DNA from 3 places in the Marinobacter sp. BSs20148 genome. Region 3 is predicted to be linked to each of the others. Evidence: predicted binding sites of a transcription regulator. Region 3 holds the regulator's gene; each other region holds the start of a gene.
What was found. The regulator sigma-54, encoded in region 3, starts transcription at its own class of promoters, with help from an activator protein. The targets are predictions, from matches to a motif close to ANTGGCATNNANNTTGCTNT.
Positions count from the first base shown of each region.

Region 1: the regulator sigma-54 is predicted to act here: its motif matches at 1,118-1,137, upstream of flhA (flagellar biosynthesis protein FlhA).
Region 2: the regulator sigma-54 is predicted to act here: its motif matches at 1,137-1,156, upstream of glnK (P-II family nitrogen regulator).

Region 1 is NC_018268.1:1,084,043-1,086,244, forward strand. Features, by position in the region: gene MRBBS_RS04830 (uracil-xanthine permease family protein) at 1-336, opposite strand, end outside; gene upp (uracil phosphoribosyltransferase) at 340-978, opposite strand; gene flhA (flagellar biosynthesis protein FlhA) at 1,238-2,202, shown strand, end outside.
Region 2 is NC_018268.1:540,111-542,312, forward strand. Features, by position in the region: gene MRBBS_RS02370 (ammonium transporter) at 1-616, opposite strand, end outside; gene glnK (P-II family nitrogen regulator) at 690-1,028, opposite strand; gene MRBBS_RS02380 (accessory factor UbiK family protein) at 1,438-1,689, shown strand; gene MRBBS_RS02385 (YifB family Mg chelatase-like AAA ATPase) at 1,718-2,202, shown strand, end outside.
Region 3 is NC_018268.1:2,857,481-2,859,682, forward strand. Features, by position in the region: gene lptB (LPS export ABC transporter ATP-binding protein) at 1-114, shown strand, start outside; gene MRBBS_RS12965 (RNA polymerase factor sigma-54) at 284-1,876, shown strand; gene hpf (ribosome hibernation promoting factor) at 1,920-2,202, shown strand, end outside.

The DNA.
Region 1 (2,202 bases), 1.8 Mb from region 3:
CAAAATACCCGCCGCCATCAAACCGCCCATGGTTTCTTCCATACCGAATTTGCCTTTGGAGGCAATCACCGGGGCAATAAAGGCGAATGACGACGCCAGAAAAATCGGAATCTGACCACCGGTCACAATGTGAAAAATGATGGTGCCAAGGCCCGCAGTGAAGAGCGCGACATTTGGGTCCATGCCGGTAATCAGTGGCATCAGCACCAGTGCGCCAAAGGCCACCAACAACATCTGGGAGCCGGCTAACGCTTGCTTCCACACCGGCTCATGAAAAGATTCGTCGACAGGCTCGTGGTTAGCATCGTTGACAGACTCGTTAGGGTGTTGGGACATAAATCAAACGTCCTTCTGCTTGGTGCCGAAAATCTTGTCGCCGGCGTCGCCCAGGCCAGGCAGGATATAGCCTTTTTCATTCAGGCCGTCGTCGATAGAGGCGGTGTAGATAGACACATCCGGATGCGCAGTCAGAACTCGTTTCACGCCTTCAGGGGCGGCCACCAGAATCAGCGCGCGAATGTCGGTGCTGCCGGCTTTTTTCAGTAAATTAATGGTCGAGATAATCGAGCCACCGGTGGCCAGCATGGGGTCGATAATCAGCGCCATGCGTTGGTCCAGTTCACCCACTAGCTTTTCCATGTAGGTGGTGGCTTCCAGGGTTTCTTCGTTGCGGATCTGACCTACCACGCTCACCCGAGCTGCGGGCAAGAGCGCCAGTACGCCGTCCAGCATGCCAATGCCAGCGCGCAGAATCGGTACGATGGTTACTTTTTTACCCTGAATCTGTTCCACGGTGACCGGCCCGGCCCAACCGTCAATCTGCTGTTTTTTCAGGGTCATGTCTTTGGTGGCCTCGTAAGTCAGCAGCGTACCCAGTTCCTGCGCCAGTTCACGAAAATTCTTGGTGCTGATATCGGCACGGCGCATCAGGCCAATTTTGTGCTGTATCAGAGGGTGTTTTACTTCGTGGATGGGCATTGCTGTCACCTGTTTGTCGTGATGGTTGAGGGCGCTGGGTCGTGCATAAGGGCAGCGACACAAAATAGCGAAAGGATACCGTATCTGGTGGTTTGCGTCAGGCTGCTGGCAGCAGAAAGTTGTAGGGGATTTCCTGAAGATTGGTATGGTTTTTGCGAAGTACCTGTTAAAACGCGCCAATGCGCCAGAAATTAGGTCAGATCCGATCAATTTAGATCAAGCCAGACCCAATTAGGTAATCATTAGAGAGAAATCCGGCATGGACTTAGCTTTAGTCTTTAAAAACGTCAAATCCTTGGCGCAGGGGAACCTCGGGGTTCCACTGATGCTGATGGGATTGCTGGGCATGATGATTTTGCCTGTACCGGCGTTTTTGCTGGACGTGTTTTTTACCTTCAACATAACCCTGTCCATCGTGATCCTGTTGGTGTGCGTGTACGCCTTAAGGCCGATGGATTTTGCTGCGTTCCCCACCGTTTTGCTGCTGGCGACTTTGCTACGCCTGGCGCTGAACGTCGCGTCTACCCGTATTGTGCTGCTGGAAGGCCATAATGGCGGGGATGCGGCGGGTAAAGTGATTGAGTCTTTCGGTGCGGTGTTGATTGGCGGTAACTACGCTGTTGGCCTGGTGGTATTTGCCATCCTGATGATCATCAACTTTTTGGTGGTCACTAAAGGTGCTGGTCGAGTGTCGGAGGTGAGCGCCCGATTTACCCTGGATGCTATGCCCGGCAAGCAAATGGCCATCGACGCCGACTTGAACGCCGGTTTGATTAATCAGGAAGACGCCAAATTTCGCCGTAGGGAAGTTGCCGAAGAAGCCGATTTCTACGGCTCCATGGACGGTGCTTCGAAATTTGTAAAAGGCGACGCGGTTGCGGGCCTGCTAATTCTGGCGATCAACATCATTGGCGGGATTGCTATTGGTATGGCCCAGCACGGGCTGGATTTTAGCTTAGCGGTGGAGCGCTACGCGCTGTTGACCATTGGTGACGGCCTTGTGGCCCAAATCCCGTCGCTGTTGTTGTCTACGGCGGCGGCGATTATGGTCACTCGAACCACCTCCAGCCAAGATATGGGCAGCCAGATTCTGCAGCAAATGTTCGATGTGCCCAAAGCTCTTGCTATTGCTGCCGGTATTCTGATTTTGCTAGGCCTGATTCCTGGTATGCCCCACGTAGCCTTTCTGGGCTTGGGTTCGCTGGCGGCGGCAGCGGCCTGGCT
Region 2 (2,202 bases), 1.7 Mb from region 3:
CGTACTTGCCTTTGCGCGCTCCGAGCAGAATTACGCCTGCCAGAGCAGCTGCAGCACCGGCCATGTGCACAATGCCGGAGCCGGCAAAGTCACTGAAGCCAAGGTCACCCAGGTTATACAGGCCGAACACATCATTACCGCCCCAGGTCCATGAACCTTCCATTGGGTAAATAACGCCGGTCATTACTACTGCAAAGGCCAGAAATGCCCAGAGTTTCATGCGCTCAGCGACAGCGCCGGAGACTATGGACATAGCCGTCGCTACAAATACGACCTGAAAGAAAAAGTCTGATGGAGCAGAGTAGATGGAACCGCCTTCAAAACCGTCTTCACGGCCGGCAAAGTCGGCAAGCACTGAGGCTGTGTCTGTTTCACCGATGCCTGACAGCATGATTGAGCCGTCATACATAATTGCGTAACCACAAACAAGATACATGATGCAGGCAATGGAATACAAAGCCACGTTTTTGGTGAGAATTTCGGTGGTATTTTTAGCGCGTACCAAGCCAGATTCAAGCATGGCAAAGCCTGCAGCCATCCACATGACCAAGGCACCGCACATCAGAAAATAAAAGGTATCCATCGCGTACTGTAACTGAAAGACGTTGCTTTCCATAAAGACCCTCCGCACAAGGCTCTGTTTAATAAAATAAGGTTTTTGCGTTGGCAGTTAAGGCGAGAGAGCGATTTTAAACCGCTTCTTCGCCGGTTTCGCCGGTACGAATCCGGATCGCCTGCTGCAGCTCGGTCACGAAAATCTTGCCGTCACCGATTTTTCCAGTGTTGGCGGCTTTAGTAATGGACTCGATTACTTGGTCCATCAGATCATCGCCAATGGCGACTTCTACTTTCACTTTGGGCAAGAAATCCACCACGTATTCGGCGCCACGATACAGTTCGGTGTGGCCCTTCTGGCGCCCGAAGCCTTTAACTTCTGTAACAGTGACACCCTGAACACCGATCTCGGACAAGGCTTCACGCACGTCGTCCAATTTGAATGGCTTGATGATTGCTGTAATCAGTTTCATTGATTTCTCCTTAGTAAAGCTGTTCCAACCGGCAGCGCCATGGGGCTGCTGACTGGGACCCGGATGCGGCCACCCCGCACGGCAATTGTGCGGATTGTGTATGGGGCTTAAGCATCGGATGTGCCAACGCAAAAAAATAGTTTAAAAACATATGGATAAAAGTAATTCAGTGGTCCTAGGCTGGCCTTGCCTGCACCATAGTAGTGCGTTTTTAGCGCCATGGGATCATAATGGCGCGTTCGACTACAGTCTTCGCTTTTTATTACTCTGCGGGATCACCTCCACCGTCTCAGTATGGCAGGGCAGGCGGTGTGATACACTGCCAAGTGACGATTCTGCGATAGATAGGGCCTTTAAAGCCGCTGCCGCAAAGCTTGTTTAAGCGTGTTTACATAAATAAGGGGTGTTCATGAAAGGTCCACAGGACATTTTTTCCCAATTGCAGGGTCGGTTTGGTCAATTCGTACCGGATATGGCCCGTGCTGCCAAAGACGACTTTGAAGCACAGGCGCGGGCCAGTGTAGCCTCGGTGTTGTCGCGTCTTGAGTTGGTTACTCGTGAAGAGTTTGATGCCCAGCAAGCGGTATTGTTAAAAACCCGCGCCATGGTGGAAGCACTGGAAGCCCGCGTAACCGAACTGGAGCAGTCAACCAAAGGCTGACGGAAAATAATAACCATGGAAGGTTGCTATGCTTGCTATTGTTCAAACCCGTGCCTGTGTTGGCGTATCTGCGCCGGCTGTCAGCGTTGAAGTGCACCTGTCCGGCGGTTTGCCTGCACTGTCGATCGTAGGTCTGCCAGAAACGGGCGTGCGCGAAAGTAAAGAACGAGTGCGCAGCGCTCTGATTAACGCCGGTTTTGATTTCCCCGCACGTCGTATCACCATCAATCTTGCCCCTGCCGACCTGCCCAAAGAGGGTGGCCGTTTTGACTTGCCAATTGCCCTTGGCATTTTGGCGGCTTCTGGCCAAATTCCGGCCGCGGCGCTGAGCACCTACGAGTTTGTCGGTGAGCTGTCGCTAGATGGCGCATTGCGCCCGTTGAAAGGTGTATTACCGGCGGTTCTGGCGGCCCGCGCAGAGGGCCGCCAACTTTTGGTGCCCCAAGCCAATGCCGCCGAGGCAGCATTGGCCAGTGAACACGACGTATTGGCCGCCAGCCATTTGTTGGCTGT
Region 3 (2,202 bases):
GAAAACGCCTACATTGTATCCGGCGGCCATATTATTGCTTCCGGCAGCTCCGCTGAAATTTTTGCCAATCAACAAGTCAAAGAGGTCTACCTAGGCAACGAATTCCGGTTGTAATGAACCTTAGAAGTGGGTTTGCGATGACATCGCCACAGGTGAATCGGTTGATTCCCCGGCGAACTCTAGTAGACTCGGCAGAGAACTTGCTTGTGAACGCAAACCCCGGTTAGCCAACCTTTTTTAGTGGCTGCCACGCGCCAACCGATCGAGTAATGGATTTCCAAGAATGGTAATGAAAGCTTCTTTGCAGCTCAAGCTGGGCCAGAGCCTGACCATGACGCCCCAGCTCCAGCAGGCGATTCGCCTGTTACAGCTTTCTACCCTCGACTTGCAACAAGAAATCCAGCAGGCGCTGGAATCCAACCCCATGTTGGAAGCACCGGAAGACGACGATCACGGCGACGAGGAATCCACGCACGCGGACACGAACAACGATCAAAACACGGACTCCAGTGCAGACGATCGTGGGATAGATAGTGGGATAAATAGCGGGGTGGACGGCACCGCTGAAAGCGCAGCAGAGACATCTTCAGACACCAGCAAAGACTGGGACGAAAACGAAAACGGTCCCGACTGGGCCAGCGAAAATGAAATACCCGATACCTTGCCAGACGACCTGCCGGTAGATACGGCCTGGGACGACGTGTACCAATCTGCGCCGGCGCCGGCCAGCAGTAATGGCGACGATAACGACTACGATTTTGAAACCCGCAACTCGCCCACTGAAACCCTGCGCGATCACCTGGAGTGGCAGCTAAACCTGACCACCATGACGGAACGCGACCGCGCCGTTGCTCACGCCCTGATGGACGCTGTTGACGAACGCGGCTACCTGACCAGCTCGCTGGCCGAGATTTATACCGGCCTGCAGGACGAGCATGACGACGACCCTCTGGAACTGGATGAACTGGAAGCGGTACTACGACGCCTGCAGTTTTTTGACCCACCCGGTGTGTTTGGTCGCGACTTGCAGGAATGCCTTCTAATCCAGCTGAACCAGATGCCACCAGACACCCCTTGGGTTTCTCAGGCGCGCATGGTCATCACCCACTACATCAGCCTGCTGGGCAACCGTGACTACGCCCAACTGCTGCGCCGTAGCCGCCTCAAAGAAGACCAGCTAAAACAGGTACTGGCGCTGATTACCAGCCTGAACCCGCGCCCCGGCAATGTGATTGACCAAACCGAACCGGACTACGTAATTCCAGACGTGATTGTGTACAAGCGCAACGAGCGCTGGCGGGTAGAGTTGAACCCAGAAATTGCACCGCGCATTCGTGTCAATGCCAGCTATGCTTCATTGATAAAGCGTGCCGATAGCAGCGCTGACAACACCTACATGCGGGATCAGTTACAAGAGGCTAAATGGTTCATCAAAAGTCTGCAAAGCCGCAACGAAACGCTGCTAAAAGTGGCTACCCGTATTGTGGAATACCAACAGGGTTTTCTAGACCAGGGGGAAGAAGCTATGAAGCCGCTGATCCTTTCGGAAATCGCCCAAGCCGTAGAAATGCATGAATCTACCATCTCCCGGGTAACCACCCAGAAGTTCATGCACACACCTCGCGGCATTTTTGAGCTCAAATATTTTTTCTCAAGCCATGTCAGTACCGATGCTGGCGGAGAATGTTCTTCAACCGCCATCCGCGCCATGATAAAAAAACTGATAGCCGTCGAAACCTCCAAAAAACCGTTGAGCGACAGCAAGATTGCCGCCATGCTTGGGGAACAGGGAATCCAAGTGGCGCGGCGTACCGTGGCCAAATACCGGGAGGCACTGCAAATACCTCCATCGAACGAAAGAAAGCGACTGGTGTAGCAACACCGACCTAACAACACCCATGCGATAGCAGGAGAAGCCTATGCAACTCAATATTTCTGGCCATCATGTCGAACTGACCGAAGCACTCAAAGAGTACGTGAACGAAAAGTTCCAGCGCCTGGAGCGCCACTTCGACCAGATAAGTAACACCAATGTGACTCTACAGGTGGAAAAATTGCGCCAGATAGCCGAAGCTACCGTAAATATTAGTGGTGGCGAATTGCACGCTAAGGCAGAAAGCGAAGACATGTACGCAGCTATTGACGCTCTGGTGGACAAACTGGACCGCCAGATTCTCAAGCACAAAGAAAAGCAAGTATCCC